One region of the Silvibacterium sp. genome, then DNA from elsewhere that is predicted to be linked to it. Evidence: riboswitches for the same ligand, from Rfam matches in the RefSeq annotation. Region 1 holds a riboswitch; the other holds the start of a gene.
The links. A riboswitch is a leader RNA that binds a small molecule or an ion and turns the genes downstream of it on or off. The one in region 1 is predicted to bind S-adenosylmethionine.
Positions count from the first base shown of each region.

Region 2: another riboswitch for S-adenosylmethionine. It lies ahead of QM649_RS10230 (threonine aldolase family protein); the one in region 1 lies ahead of thrC (threonine synthase).

Region 1 is NZ_JASGFD010000005.1:61,498-69,472, reverse strand. Features, by position in the region: gene QM649_RS03130 (SDR family NAD(P)-dependent oxidoreductase) at 1-268, opposite strand, end outside; gene QM649_RS03125 (TetR/AcrR family transcriptional regulator) at 383-1,063, shown strand; gene QM649_RS03120 (MoaD/ThiS family protein) at 1,116-1,448, opposite strand; gene thrC (threonine synthase) at 1,438-2,721, opposite strand; SAM riboswitch class I at 2,899-3,008, opposite strand; gene QM649_RS03110 (cation transporter) at 3,115-3,756, opposite strand; gene QM649_RS03105 (MarR family winged helix-turn-helix transcriptional regulator) at 3,801-4,274, opposite strand; gene QM649_RS03100 (DUF899 domain-containing protein) at 4,365-5,111, shown strand; gene QM649_RS03095 (VOC family protein) at 5,145-5,570, shown strand; gene QM649_RS03090 (GH39 family glycosyl hydrolase) at 5,668-7,242, opposite strand; gene QM649_RS03085 (sulfite exporter TauE/SafE family protein) at 7,353-7,975, opposite strand, start outside.
Region 2 is NZ_JASGFD010000023.1:23,444-31,418, reverse strand. Features, by position in the region: gene QM649_RS10240 (carboxypeptidase regulatory-like domain-containing protein) at 1-2,746, shown strand, start outside; gene QM649_RS10235 (formylglycine-generating enzyme family protein) at 3,043-4,041, shown strand; SAM-I-IV-variant riboswitch at 4,379-4,486, shown strand; gene QM649_RS10230 (threonine aldolase family protein) at 4,542-5,615, shown strand; gene QM649_RS10225 (hypothetical protein) at 6,128-6,307, opposite strand; gene QM649_RS10220 (PepSY-associated TM helix domain-containing protein) at 6,304-7,464, opposite strand.

The DNA of each region.
Region 1 (7,975 bases):
CCAGCGGATACGCGGCGTTGTTCAGCACGACATCCAGCCGGCCGAAGTGCGCATGCGCCTGCTCGACGGCCGCACGTACCTGCGCGGCATCCGTCGGCTCCAGCGCCAGAGGCAGCGCCGCATCCCCGAACGTCTCCGCGAGATCGGCCACATCGGCGGCCTTTCGTGCGGTCGCAGCGACCTTGTCGCCCCGCTTCAATGCCGCCTCGGCCCAGACTCGCCCCATGCCGCGCGATGCGCCGGTGATAAACCAAACTTTATTGCTCATCGATTTCTTCTCCTGAATGCCGGTTGGCCGCTTATCTAAACAATGTTCAAATAATGAGCACGGTATTCCCAGGTGCTACCGTGGAACAAGCTAGCTCTGAAGGTATTCGCACATTTGAACACTGTCAAGATTCAGGCAGAATGCAAATCCGGCAAACGATCGACCTATCATCATGGAGATCTGCGCGCCGCCCTGATCCAGGCCGCCGACGCGATCATCGCTGAAGGCGGCATCGAGGCCTTTTCCCTGCGCGCTGCCGCACAGCGGGCCGGCGTCAGCCCCGGCGCGCCTGCGCATCATTTCGGCAATGCCCGCGGCCTTCTTACCGAGGTTGGCCTGCTCGCCTATGCGCGCCTGGACTGCTACATCGAACAGGCCGGACACTCCGAAGATGTCGTGGCCGATGTGCGCGCCTTAAGCCTTGCGTTTATCGACTTTGCGCTCGAGCACCCGGGACACTTCCGGCTGATGTTCCGCAACGATCTCGTCGATCGCAGCGACCCACGCTTTGCGGCGCACACAAAACAATCCGGCCAGCGGCTCTCCCGCGCGTTTCTCGCCTACCAGGGCAAACCCCATGCGGACGCACGCCGTTTCGAAGACTCAGCCGACATGCTCTGCGGCATGGCCACGCTGCACGGGCTTGCTTCACTGACCCTCGAGGGCAAGGCGCTGCATTTTTTCCGCAGCTCCGATGTGCGCAGCTTCCGCAAGAACGAACTGCCGCGAATCATTGAGCGCCTGTACCCTGACAAGCAGGAATCACAACCGAAAAAGAGGGCTCCACGCCCTTGAACAAAGAGAAAGGCCCGCCCAAGCGGGCCTTTTTCACTGCTGAACATCGCAATTAACTGCAAACGCACTCTTCCTGCCCACAGTAGGAACAACAACGACAGATGTCGAACGATCCGCCCGCGATCGAGGGGATCACGAGCACCTCGTCGCCATCCTGGAATGCGTACTTCTCGTTGCCGAGGAAGCGAATGTCTTCTTCGTTCACGTAGAAGTTGATGAAGCGGCGAACCTGGCCCTGATCGTCACGCAGATGCGTTTTGAGCGCGGGGAAGTTCGTTTCGATGTCGGTGATGAGGTCGGGCAGGTTCTGCGCGCTCGACTTCAGCTCCTTCGCGCCATCGGTGTGTTTTTGAAAGGCATTGGGCAACAAAACTCTAACGGACACTTGCAACCTCCTCGGCCAGTTCCCGAACCAGTTCACCGGCGGCCGTTTTTTCTTCGATATACGCTTCAAAATCGGAGAGCCGCGGACGCACCGCTGCTTCCACTTCATAGGCACCGGCCAGCGCGTCGGTCGTCTTGAGACCGTTGCCGGTAATGACTGACACCGTCAGTTCATCCGGCTTGATGCGGCCATGCGCGTAGAGCCGCGCGGTCACTGCGGTAGTCACGCCACCGGCGGTCTCGGTGAAGATGCCTTCGGTCTCAGCCAGTTCCTGAATCGCCGAGACGATCTCGATGTCCGAGACATCCTCGGCCCAGCCACCGCTCTGGCGGATGGCTCGCGCCGCATACACACCGTCAGCCGGATTACCGATCGCGAGGGAACGCGCGATCGTCGCCGGGCGCTGCGGCTCGATGTGGTCGGCGCCGGTCTTTACCGCGGTCGAAATCGGGGAGCAGCCCGTGGCTTGCGCTCCGAAGAAGCGAACATCCTTGTCTTCCACCAGGCCGAGCGCGACCAGTTCCTTGAAGGCCTTGCGGATCTTCGTGATCAGCGAGCCGCCGGCCATGGGCACCACGACGTTGTCGGGCAGACGCCAGCCGAGCTGCTCTGCGATCTCGTAACCGACAGTCTTCGAGCCCTCGGCGTAGTAAGGCCGCAGGTTCACATTCACGAAGCCCCAGTTATAGCGGTCTGCAATCTGCGAGCACAGGCGGTTCACATGGTCGTAGTTGCCGTCGATGCGCACCAGGTTCGCGCCGTAGACCTGCGTATTCAGGATCTTCGCCGGCTCGAGGTCTGCCGGAACAAGGATGTAGGTCTTGAGACCAAGACGCGCAGCGCCCGCAGCCACCGCGTTCGCCAGATTGCCGGTCGAGGAGCAGCCGACCGTATCGAAACCGAAGGCCTGTGCATTCGCAAGTGCCGTGGCCACCACGCGATCCTTGAAGCTCAGCGTGGGCACGCATACCGCGTCGTTCTTGATGTAGAGATTGGTGGCGCCGATGCGTTTCGCCAGCCGCGGAGCCTTGAGCAATGGAGTCCAGCCGGAAGGCGTTGCCGAGACATAATCCTCCGGCACCGGCAGCAGCGCCTTGTAGCGCCACATGCTGTCCGGCCCCTGCGCGATCTTTTCGCGAGTGAAGCTTCCGCGAGCCGCCTCGAGATCGCAGTTCACCTCGAGCGGAGAAAAGCACTCATCACAGATGGAAAGCGGGACGTTGGGATACGTCTTTCCACACTCCCGACATTGCAATGCATAGGCCTGCGCCATGAAACCCCTCGATTCCGAGAGTCGCTTCAGGGCCCATCGGGGACTTTCCCCTATGGGTACAAATGCACGGGCATGCGTGACGTACTCTGCTGCAACATCAGGTACTGCAAATTGCCCGGACGCGTGTCCGGTCCTGCTTGGGATTTGGCGAGATGCGCTACTGCATTGCATCCCCGAATCTCATGTTCCCCGGTTTCCCAGGAGAGAGTTGACACCGATGTCTCAGATTGCCTGAGCCGGTTGTCGTGGCGTCACAGGGCCCGTCCCTCAGCCACTCTTCATGAAATTCAGGCTCGCTCCTAAGAGCAAACTTGAATGATTCATATGTACCACAGGGCTTTTTGCTATGCAACAGTACTCGTGGACGTCTACAGGTCCGTCCACTCCCCGGATTTAGACCCGGCAGCAACCGCAAACGGCGCCGTTCCAAGCGGACCGGGCCTCGCGAACCAGCAGCGGCAAGCAGGCCAGAGCGGCAACATTGTCAAACCAGGGCAGATGAAATGCCCGGTTGAGCCCCATGCCCAGGAGCGCAGTCAGGGCCAGGTACGCGCAGGTCGACGACTGCGCCGCGTCCGCTGCCAGGGCCGCATTGTGGCGCGCGCGAGCCTCGCGGCGTTTCCACATAGCGAGCAGCGGCATCACAACCAGCGCCGCGGCGGTGATCGCCAGCCCCGCGCCGCAGGTCTCCGCCTCGACTCCGAAGACAAGCGATGCCACGGCTGTAACACCGACCACGCCCGCAAGCATGAACAGCAGGAACGCCGCAGCGCGCGCAGCCTTACGTTCCGAGAGCCGTATGCCCGGAACCCACTGCAACATCACCATGAAGGCCGAAAGGACCTCGACAAGAGAGTCCGCGCCGAAGGCGAGCATGGCCGAACTCTTCGCCGACCATGCCGCATACGTAGATACGCCGAGCTCGGTCAGCATCCAGAGTATGGTGATACCCTGCAGCCAGTAAAGAGCGCCCACCGATGCAGGAACGCGAGCCTTTGCCGGTATCGCAGAAGATGCGATCTGATTCCATTCCATCTCTTGTCACCCGATCTCATTTTTACGGAACTGCGATCGTCTTTCTACACGACCTTCTGAAGATTTTTCCTCAGCCTGGTCCCTCCTCCCCTGGGAAGCTGCGCCTCTACCTCCGCGTGTGTCCGCTCCCACACCGGTACGGCGCGCGCCAGCAGCTTCTCGCCGGGGCGTGTCAGCTCCAGCAGCCGGCTCCGCCGATCCTCGGGATCGGGAGTAATTCGCACCAGCCCGCGCGTTTCCAGCAGCTTGAGGGCTGCCGTCAACGTCGTGCGGTCCATGGCCAACAACTCCGCGACCGAAGCCATCCGCGCCGGATGGGGACGATTCAGAGACATCAGCAGGGAGAACTGCCCGTTTGTGAGCCCCAGAGGCCGCAGCGCCACATCGAAACGCCGAGCCAGCGCTCGCGCTGCCCTCTGTACGTGCAGGCAGAGGCAGCAATCCCGGACCAGCAGTGTGGTCTCGAAGGGCACAGGACGGGGAGCCGAACGCGTAACCGGACCGGAGGCCTTTGACATCTCTTCATAATGTTGATATCAACGTATGCCGTCAAGCAAGACCGACCACTCCCCGGCGTGAAATACCGTCCCAGAAAAGGAGAGCTCGTCATGCATACGCACCCCGTCGTCTCCCGTGAAGAATGGCTCACCGCGCGTAAGGCTCTGCTCACCCGCGAGAAAGCAGAGACGCACCTGCGCGATGCCGTCAACGCCCAGCGTCTCGCGCTTCCCTGGGTTCTCGTCGAGAAGGAATACATCTTCGACACTCCGACCGGACGGCGCTCGCTTGCCGAACTCTTCAAAGGCCGCAGCCAGCTTATCGTTTACCACTTCATGCTTGCGCCCGGATGGGCCGCAGGCTGCCCCGGCTGCTCGTTCCTTGCAGATCACTTCGACGGCACGCTCGCACACCTCAACCATCACGACGTCACGTTCACTGCCGTATCCCGCGCAATGCTCTCCGAGATTGAAGCGTACAAGCGGCGTATGGGCTGGCATTTCCCGTGGGTCTCATCTCACAGCAGCGACTTCAACTTCGACTATCATGTGTCCTTCCTGCCAAAGCCCGGTGCCAACGGCTCCGTCAATTACAACTTCACCGAGACGCCCTTTGCCGTCACCGACGAGAACACCGAACTGCCGGGTATGAGCAGCTTCTTCCGGGATGACGACGGCCGCGTTTATCACACCTATTCCAGCTATGCTCGTGGTCCCGAGGAGTGGATTGGAACGCTGATGATCCTCGACAGGGCGCCGAAAGGCCGCAACGAGAAAAGCATCATGGACTTTGTCCGGCGCCATGATGAGTACGAGAACGCAGCCAAGCCGCACACGTGTTGCGCCGAACAGGCGTAAGCACACGCCTCACTCTCCAGGAGAATTTGCGCCATGCCCATGCACGTCAACGCTTATCTCAATTTCGGCGGCAACTGCGCCGAGGCTCTGCGCTACTACGAAGAACACCTCGGAGCCAAACTTCTCTTCTCCATGACCTTCGACCAGGCCCCTCCGGGCAATCCCACGCCTCCGGACTTCGACCCGAAATCCATCATGTACGCGCATGTGAGCCTGGGAGATACGCACATCATGGGCAACGACGTCGCTCCATCCCATTACGAGCCCATGCGCAGCGCCTACGTCGCACTCTCGGTCGATTCCATCGCAGAGGCTGAGCGCATTTACAAGGCACTTTCCGATGGAGGCCAGGTCTTTATGCCGATAGCCGAGACATTCTTCGCCTTCCGTTTCGCCATGCTTCGCGACAAGTTCGGCATCAACTGGATGGTGCTGCATCCGCGTCCCATGCAGAACTAAGAAATGATGCCGCCCGGAGTGAGATTCACGCCGGGCGGCATTGTCATTCTCGTTTTGCTACTTCTACAGTTACGAATTCTGCTTGCCAACGAACGGGCTATTCGGGCGTCAAAGTGACCAGCACCGCATCGTTCTCCCGCATGGGAAAACCCTCAACGATTCTGCCTTCCTTCGCCTCTACCGTCTCTGTCCTCACCGGATCGCCGCTTGCGGCAGTTTGCAGTGCTGCCACCTGCGCGCGCGTGAGCTGATCCGGAGACCCCATGTGCAGGTACGCGGTATAGGCATCGTTCGCCTCATAACCCACGCGGAAGACCTGCATCCGATAGAGGCCATCCTTCAGTCCATTTACTTTCAGACTCACTGGAGCGGCTGCTCGCGATGGCTGCTCACGCTTATAGAAAACCTGGTCGGTCTCTTTCCCAGGAGGAGCAATCGCCGTGTAGTTCCAGAAGAGCGCCTGCACCGAGCCATCCTGCCTGCGCGTCGCCCAGCTCTCAGCGTCGTTCGTCGCAACATCTTCCGGTCCCAGCTCTGCGAGAAATTTGTATGCGAAGTAGGAGGGCTTGCGGATGCCCTGGTAATTCATCAGCCCGAAGCCACCGTGGAAAGGCGTGAACCTCGGCCCTGATTCCTCGAAGATATCCGTGAAGGTCCAGTAGGACATCGACTGCGCCAGCGGGGACGTCGCCTTCACCTTTTCCAGGATGAATGGCGCCGAGATGTACTGATCGTGAATCGGATCGGCCGGCGTATAACTCGTGCTCCACTCCGTGTAGTGCAATTCCAGCTGCGGCGTTGCCGAGTGGAGAATCCGCTCACGCGAGTCGCGCACCCTGCCCACAATCGAGTCTGGCTTTGTATCCAAAACCGTGCCCGCATGACCGTCGGCGTCAAACGATCCCTGCACCACGCCATAGGTATGCGTGGATAGAAAATCCGCGGGAACATGATTCTTCGCAATGAAGTCGAGCCATGCCGGCTCGATCTCCCATCGCGCAGAGGCTGGCCCACCGACGCGACATGCCGCGCAAACCGCCTTCACATCCGTGGCTGTGTTCTTGTAGAGATCGAAATACTGCTCGCGCGTTCCGGCCCAGAAACCATCGAGATCCGGCTCATTCCACACTTCGAAATACCACTGCGCGATCTCGCTCTCGCCGTAGCGCTCTTTCCAGTGCTCCATCAGCGCACGAATCAGGCCATTCCATTTCTCCATATCCTTCGGCGGGGTGATGTTGCCCTTCCACCAGAAGACTGTCTTTGTCCCGCTCGCGAGCGCGGAGGGCATAAAGGAAAGTTCGACGAAGGGCCGAATATGCTGCGCCAACAGCGCATCGTAAAGCGCATCGACGTACTGAAAGTTGTACATCGGATGGCCGGCGGAGTCTTCGGCATAGACCCCCATATCGTCATGCAGCAGGCCATGAAAACGCAGATAGCGAAAGCCGATTTCCCTCTGCACGGTGGCGAGCTGCGCCTGCCAGTCGGCACGCAGGCCTTCATTGGCGCGACCTGCGCCCACGGTCATCAGCGGAGTAGCCGAGTGAGGCCCCGCGACGCGGGACGCATCTATAACGATCTCGCGCTCTGGCTGGGCAGGTGTGTTCAGATTCTGCGCCGCGAGCGGCGTCGTCAGAAGGAGAAAGGCAGCAATCTTGCGAATCAGCATGGGCCAGGTTTCGTTCCGGATTTACTCAGGACATCCGAGAAAATCGCTTTTCTCGAACAAATCCTTGAGCGAAGGAAGCATACCAGCCAGGCCCGATGTTTGGCTTGCCCTTAAGAAGCCGATCCGGAGGCCCAGGCCGAACCCACCTGGTCTTTCGTCCTTTGTTTCGGTTCGTCTTTCGGGCGATACAGCTGTACGCGGCTCATCCACCAGTTCAACAGGCCGGAGATAACCAGTGTGCCGCCTGCCGTCAGAGCCACTGCGCACGACATGGGGATCAGTACGATCGTGCTCACAAATTCCATCGTGATCAGCCCGATGAGAATGTTTGCAATCGTGCGCCGCGTCAGCATGGAGCAGATCAGAGCCCCAAGCGGAGCTCCAACACAGACGATCGGCACCGCGGCCAGCCAGTACCCCTCCACCTTCGGCGGAAAATCCTTCACCACGAAGGCATGCAGCGCGAAGCCGACCAGCGTCACCATCGTCATCAGGATGACCGTGGTCGGCGTCACCACTTTTTCGCTGACGCGGAAGAGCAGCACCATCACCATAAAGGTGACGATGTTTTCGCCACATCCCACCAGACCGCTCATCAAGCCGCCAATCAGGCCTGCGGCCACGATCAGAAGCTTCTCCCGCGCGCCCCAGACAGGGCAGAGCAGGTTGCGATAGTTCCCTTCGCGCCGGTTCATCACCAGCAGAGCCACGGCGAGGCTCGAGACCATCACCG
Region 2 (7,975 bases), on a different contig from region 1:
CACCTTCGTCGCCTATGGCAACTCCGGTCTGCAGAACGCCTTCCTGCTCGACGGCGCGCGCAATGTGAACGACCTTCGCGGCCTTGATAACGATGCGCGCGACATGGTTCGCCCGCCCATCGACGCACTGCAGGAGTTCACCGTCCAAACCAGCAACTTCTCCGCCGAGTTCGGAGCCTCGGCCGGCGCGGTCGTGAATGCGATCACCAAGTCCGGCACGAATGAGCTGCACGGTTCGGCCTACGAGTTCATCCAGAACAACGAGCTGAACGCGATCAACTACTTCGCTACCTCGAATCCTCTGCTCGTGCTCAACCAGTACGGCGGCTCGCTCGGCGGCCCCATCCGCAAGGATCACGCGTGGCTCTTCGGTGCGTACGAGGGCTATCACGACCGCGTCGAGTCCACCTCCAGCACCACCGTGCCCACCGCGCTGCAGCGTGCCGGAGACTTCGGCACCACCGCCATCTACGACCCCAGCACCACCGCGGGCACAGGCACCACCGCCACCCGCACCGAGTTCACGAATAACACCATCCCCACCGAGCGCATCAACAGCATCGGACAGGAGTTGGTGGACTGGTATCCGCTGCCCAATGACGGCAGCAGCCTCTATCGCCGCAACGTGCCCGAGCGCGTAGACAAGCGCAATGGCGTGGTGCGCGGCGATGTGCAGCTGGGCGCGAATGACAGCGCCTTCGCCCGCTACTCGCGCGTGAATGCCGTCACCTCGCAGGATGCGACGCTGCCCGCGCCGGGACAGGACCCCGGCCAGCAGAACATCGACTCCTCCGGCGTCGGCATCGGCTACACCCGCATCTTCAGCCCCACGCTCGTCAACGATTTCCGCTTCTCGTGGACTTCAATCGCGATCAACTCGGACAGCACCGTCGCCCGCGATCCCATCATCACCGGCAGTCTCGACTCGCAGGTCGACAGCGGCACGCCCTTCTTCTCCGTCTCCAATTACGCGGAGCTCGGCTCCATGGCCGGTTGCTGCGGCAACGCCCCGCTGCGCAAGTCCTCCGGCGTGTGGGACTGGTCGGATAACATCTCGAAGTCCAGCGGCCGTCACGTTCTCAAGACCGGCGGCGAGTTCATGCTCATCCGTCCCACTACCTTTGCCGCTTCGAACGGCCGCAGCACTTTCGGCTTCGATGGCGTCTTTACGCAGAACCCCGGCGCACGCAGCACCACCGGCAATGCCGTGGCCGACCTGCTTCTCGGCGACTCCGACACGCTCACTACCGGCACTGTCGCCGACGCTGTCGAGCGCGGCTGGTTCATTGGCGGCTATGTTGCCGATCAGTGGTCGGTCACGCCCGCGCTCACGCTGAATCTCGGCGTGCGCTATGAATACGCCGCGCCGTATATCGAAACTTCAAACCACATGGGCGACTTCATCCTCGATAAGGACAGCCCGCTCTACGGTCAGCTCATCTTCTCCGGAGACAGCCGCCTGCCGCGCGGCCTCATCCACGGAGACACCAACAACATCGCTCCGCGCATCGGCTTCGCCTATCGCGTGCCGAAGATCAAGGACATGACCGTCCGCTCTTCCTACGGCATCTTCTACGCGCAGGATGAAGGCACCGGCGTCACCAATCGCATGACGGACAACCCGCCCTTCTACGGCTACGGCGCGGAGACCATCAGCAGCGATCAGCTCAATCCCTCCACCGGCTTCGAGCTGAGCTCGACGGCCTCCATCGCCCGTCCCACCGCTGTTTCCGCATCGGACTTCACGCTCGTGCCCAGCGCCACCTCCACGCTCGTCAGCTGGCCGCTGCACTTCCAGATGCCCTACGTAGAGGAGTGGAGCCTGAGCGTGCAGAAGCTGCTGCCCTGGGGCATGCTCCTTGAGGCGAACTACGTCGGCAACCGCGGCGTGCAGCTCGTCGGCCTCGGTGCGGGCAACCAACCCACCGTGCTCAACTCCACCACCGTCGCCTCGCGTCGTCCTCTCGCGGCCATCACCGATGCGCCGATCAAGACCGTCGGCAACTGGAATGCGAGCAACTACAACGGCTTCTCCGCCAAGCTTGAGAAGCGCTTCTCGCACGGCATCGGCTTCCTCAACTCCTTCACCTACGGACACGCCTTCGACATCATCAATCCCGCAATGGATCTCTGCGATACCTGCGGCGCGGGCGACACCATCCAGAACAACTACGACAAGAACGCGAACTACGGCTCGTCGGATAACGATGTGCGCCTGCGCTACGTGCTCACCGGCATCTGGGAGCTGCCCTTCGGCCGCGGCCGCGCTTATCTCAATCACTCCCGCGTCGTCTCGGCCGTTGTCGGCGGATGGGCGCTCTCGCCTGTCTACAGCTACCAGACGGGCCTGCCCTTCACGCCCAGCATGAGCTATGACGCCGCCAACGCCGGCACGCTCACGCGGCCTACGCAGCTCTGCGACGGCAACAAGAACGCGCCCCACACCACGGCGGAGTGGTTCAACACCGCGTGCTACGTCAACACCACCTCCTACACCTTCGGCAACGCAGCCCGCAACGGCCTGCGTGCGCCCGGCACCGATCAGCTCAACCTCAGCCTGCAGCGCAATTTCCCCATCACGCGCTGGCATGAATCGAATCTCAACATCCGCCTCGATGCCTTCGACGCGCTGAATCACCCCATCTTCAGCGCTCCGGACGGAGAAGTCGGCGATGCCACCTACGGCCAGATCACCTCGGCCTCCAACCCGCGCCAGCTCCAGGTCGCGGCCCGCTACACCTTCTGATGTCAAAAGACGTGAAGTGGAGGAGCCTGCAGTTCTCTCATCGCAGGAACAAACCACGGGTGCCCCATTCAAGCCCGCATTTGGCTTGAGTGGGGAAGCACCGCATCCTCGCTCGTTGAAAGAGAACTGCAGGTTCCTCCACTGCGCGAGACGAAAAGCGTCTCGCTTCGGTCGAAATGACACTTGTTTGTATGCTTTCCTTTGAGCCTGCATCGCGACCAAAGGGAGCGGAGGCCGAAGACGGATCGCCCTGCGCGCAGCAGCTATGAGGCTTATCATCAACACAAGGGAAGCACATGAGTGAAGAGAAACCCAGCTGCTGCACACCCGGCCGAGCCTCCACCCTCATCACGCTCGCGCCTGCGCCCGCTTCTGCGGCACAGGTGCCGGACAGCGCGCCGATGATCGCGCTCCCCGGTGGTCGCTTCCTCATGGGCACGGACTATCCTCACGGCTTTCCCAATGATGGTGAAGGTCCGGTCCGTCCCGTCGAGCTGTCGCCCTTCGCAATCGACACCACGCCGGTTACAAATGCGCAGTTCGCGCGCTTCGTCGAAGCCACCGGCTACGTCACCGAGGCCGAGCGCTACAACTGGTCCTTCGTCTTCTGGCTGCACCTGCCCCGCGAGCGGTTCCACGACCTCGTCGCCGACACCGCGGCTGCCGCGCCCTGGTGGTGCCAGGTCTTCGGCGCATCCTGGCGAGCGCCCGAAGGCCCTGGCTCGAATATTGATGAACGTATGAACCATCCCGTCGTGCATGTCGCGTGGACCGACGCGCAGGCCTTCGCCGCCTGGGCAGGGAAGCGGCTGCCGACCGAAGCGGAGTGGGAGTACGCCGCGCGCGGCGGCCTCGAGCAGAAGCTCTTTCCCTGGGGAGACGAGCTCACGCCCGACGGCAAACATCTTTGCAACGTATGGCAGGGCCAGTTCCCCAACCACAACACCGCCGAGGATGGCTACAGCAGCACCAGCCCCGTCGACGCCTTCCCGCCCAACGGCTACGGCTTGTACTCCTCGGCCGGCAACGTGTGGGAGTGGTGCGCGGACTGGTTCAGCCCGGCCACTGCAAGCGAGCAGGCCGCGCATCCATCGCCGAACCCGACGGGCCCTGCAAATGGCGAAGCAAAGGTGATGAAGGGCGGATCGTTCCTCTGCCACGCCTCTTATTGCAATCGCTACAGAGTCGCCGCCCGGACCTCGAACACACCCGACAGCTCGACCTCGAACATCGGCTTCCGCTGCTGCGCGCAGGGCGATCCGCCTTCGGCCTCCGCTCCCTCTGGTCGCGACTGAAGTGTGACGGCGCTCCATGCAGGCTTGCTCGCATCATTCTTGATTTGTCATTCCGGCCGAAGCGACCGCAGGGAGCGTAGTGGAGGAACCTGCGGTTCGCTTCAAGCTGCGAGGATGAGGGTGCCCCGTCCAAGCTAAGCTTGGGCGGGAGAGTACGAACTCTTTGTGCGGAGCTTTTGGGGAGTCCTCTAGCCAGGCCAGCAGAAGCTTCAGTGAACGACCTTCGCATTCCGCAAGAAGCCAGAGCCAGCTCGCGACCAAAGGGAGCGGAGGCCGAAGGCGAATCGTGCTGCGCGCAGCAGCCCATTGCAATCGCTTCCAGCCATAAATTATCCTGAAGCTACATCAAGAGTTGAGCCTGTGCGCTCAACGCCAACCTGCTCCCCGGGCAAGGTGGCGTCCTCGCTGAGGGATGTGGCCAGTTCTGGCAATCATCGGGTCCTCACGGCACATAGGTTCATCCAATGGTGGAATGACGCTCGAAAGGTGCGTTTCCCAGCATGTCCGATCACTCCCAGCAATTCGCCAGCGATAACTATGCCGGTATCTGTCCCGAGGCCTGGCAGGCCATGCAGGAGGCCAATCACGGCCATGAACCTGCTTACGGTGGCGATCTCTGGACCGCCCGCGCCGCCGATGCCTTCCGGGCCTTGTTCGAAACCGACTGCGAAGTCTTCTTCGCCTTCAACGGCACGGCCGCCAATTCGCTCGCGCTCGCCGCGCTCTGCCAGAGCTACCACTCTGTCATCTGCTCCGATGCCGCCCACGTCGAAACCGACGAATGCGGCGCGCCCGAGTTCTTCTCGAACGGCTCGAAGCTTCTGACCTCGCCCTCGATCGACGGCAAGCTCACGCCGGAAGACATCCGTTCGCTGGCCACGCGCCGCAACGACATCCATTTCCCCAAGCCGCGCGTCGTCACCATCACGCAGCCTACCGAGACCGGCCAGGTCTACACCGTCGACGAGGTCAAGGCCATCGCCGAGGCATGCCGCGAGCACAACCTGCGCCTGCACATGGATGGAGCCCGCTTCGCCAACGCCTGCGCCGCGCTCGGCTGCTCGCCTGCCGACATCACCTGGAAGGCCGGCGTCGACGTGCTCTGCTTCGGCGGCACCAAGAACGGCATGGCCGTTGGTGAAGCCATCATCTTCTTCAAGCCCGAGCAGGCCGAAGACTTCGACTACCGCTGCAAGCAGGCCGGCCAGCTCGCCTCGAAGATGCGCTATCTCTCCGCGCCCTGGGCGCGCATGCTCTCGGACGGCTCGTGGCTGCGCAACGGCGCCCACGCCAACGCCTGCGCCCGCCGCCTCGCCGAGCAGATCGCCGGCGTCCCCGGCCTCGATGTCTACTTCAAGGTCCAGGCCAACGCCGTCTTCGTGAAGCTCTCGGAAGCATCCGAGAAAGCCTTGCGTGCACGCGGCTGGCGCTTCTACACCTTCATCGGAGGCTCGGCCCGCTTCATGTTCGCGTGGGACTCGCAGTTCGAGCGCGTCGACGAGCTCGCCGCCGACCTCCGCGCCATCGCCGCCGAACACAGCGACCCACAGCTGCTCACCTCCACGCTCGGCTAAGCAACAAGCCCCGTGTCCAATGCGGACACGGGGCGTGCTGTTTCTCAAACCTACAAATGGTCATTCCGACCGAAGCGAACCGGGGTCCCCGACGCGCCTGCCGTTGGCGCGATGGGGTGAGAAGCGCAGCGGAGGAACCTGCAGTTCTCTTCAAGCAGCAAGGATAAGGGTGCCCCGTCCAAGCTCTGCTTGGGCGGGAGAACACGAACATGCATTCTCCCCATGGCCTAGGCAAGCCTGAAGTTGGCCTGAGTGGGAAGCCCGGGTGCCCCACGTCTCGCCTCTGAGACGTGGGAAATCACAGCCTTCAAATCGTGCCAAAAGAGTGGACAACATCCACCCCTGTCATTCGACCGGATCAGATAGGAGTGGAGGAACCCGCGGTTCGTCCGTGCCGGGAAGATGCGGGTCGGAGAGCACGGATACTTCTCCGCTCTCCATGATTGTCGATCTCATCCCCGCGCGCGGCTTCGCCAAAAGACTCGCGCGCGGGGATCCTTGCATAGGTGAAGTTATTGCCGAGGCTTCAGCAGGTAGAAGGCAATCGCCGCGACCGGAATCGCCAGCAGCACCCACGAAAATTTGTCCCACAGCCCATCGCCCAGCAATGCGGAGAGCAGTCCCACCGCGGTGATCGCGGCCAGCACTGCGGGAATTCTGTATACCTCGGATAATTTCGCCGCGTGCTTCATGCGTGTGCCTCCTGCAGCTGCTCCTGTTCCGCCAGATGGTTCAGCGCGCGCTCCAGCGGAGCCTTGCGCTTCGAGAGCCAAAGGTACACACCGCTCGCCAGCACCACAATGAGCGCCACGTCGAACAGTCCCCACAGGATCTTCAGCGGCATGCCGCCGTAATCGCCGAAGTGCAGTGGCCGCGAGAGCTCGAGCGCTCGCAGATACCACGGCAGTCCACCGGTCGTCGTCACCACACCGGTCTCCACATCCACCAGCGTCGGCGTCTCCATCCGCGAGGTCAGCGGCGTCTTGCCCTGCGACCAGACCACGTAATGCCGCGGGCTGCCGAAAACCTTGTTGGGAAACAGCACGGAGGTGGCTCGCATCGTCGGCAGCGCTGCGCGCACTTCCTCCACCGAATCCTCTGCCGACCGGAAGTGCATCGGCACGGGCTTGCCGTGGTACGGCTTCAGGATCTGCGGCATGATCTGCGCGCGCCACAGTCCGAAGAGCGGCGTCGACAGTGCATTCATCACGCCCGTCGCGCCCACCACGAAGGCCCACGTCAGCGTTACGATGCCGAGCAGGTTATGCAGGTCGAACCAGCGCGTCCGCCGGGCTGCGTCTCTCCGATAGGTGCCGAAGTCCAGCCGTCGCATGAACGGCCCATACACCAGCGCGCCAGATAGCAGCGAGATCACGAAGGTCAGCGCCATCACGCCCATCGTCAGCTCGCCCGGCAGCCCCAGAAAGATCTCGGCATGGGCCTGAAGCAGAAAGCTCAGCAGCTCGAAGTGATCCTGCGGTGTCTCCAGCAGCCTGCCCGTGTGCGCGTCGAAGATCATCGTCCTGACGTCGTGATCCTTCGGCTGATCCACCGGGCTCATGCTCACAAAGACGCGCGGCTCATCGTCATCCCAGAAAACCGAGAACGGATGCAGAGCAGGGAACCGAGCCTGGGCCGCCGCCACCATCGGGTCTATCTTCGCCAGCGGCGTTCCGTCCGGAACATCGGCGGCCTTCACATGCGGCTCCAGCAGGTTATCCAGCTCATCGTGGAAGACGAGCGGCAGTCCCGTCACGCAGGCCATCAGCAGCAGCGCCGTGCAGATCAGGCTCGTCCACTTATGCACCCGGTACCAGGTCCTGACCGTCTTCGCCCGCAGCTGCGCCATCGCCTCTTCGCCTCGTCTCCGGTCGCAGCTACCCAGGCAAGGGCAGACCTTACATATGCGACCAATCCAGTCCGATTAGAATAGCGGAGCGCTCCAGCCGTATGCGCCGCGTATCGTGCCAGCGCATTACGCGCATCCGGCCACGGCAGGCGTCAGATCCGGCGTCGCGAACGAAGCTTTGGTTTGCCTGCGGCGGAGAACGATGCCGGGTGGCCCATTCAAGCCCGTAGTTGCTTGAATGGGGAAGCACGCATCTCTCCCGCATCGCTGTCATTCCGACCGAAGCGGCCACAGGCCGCGCAGTGGAGGAACCTGCGGTTCTCCCCTAAAGCGAGAATGAGGGTGTCCCGTTCAGGCTAAGCTTGGGCGGGAGATACAGATCCCTTTGTGTCCTCTGCGGTGAATGGGTTTGTTTGTCCCCACGGAAGCCAAAACCAGGCTTGCATGGGCCACCCGTCCGTATCCTCGCCTTGCGAAGAGAACCGCAGGTTCCTCCACTCCGCGAGACGAA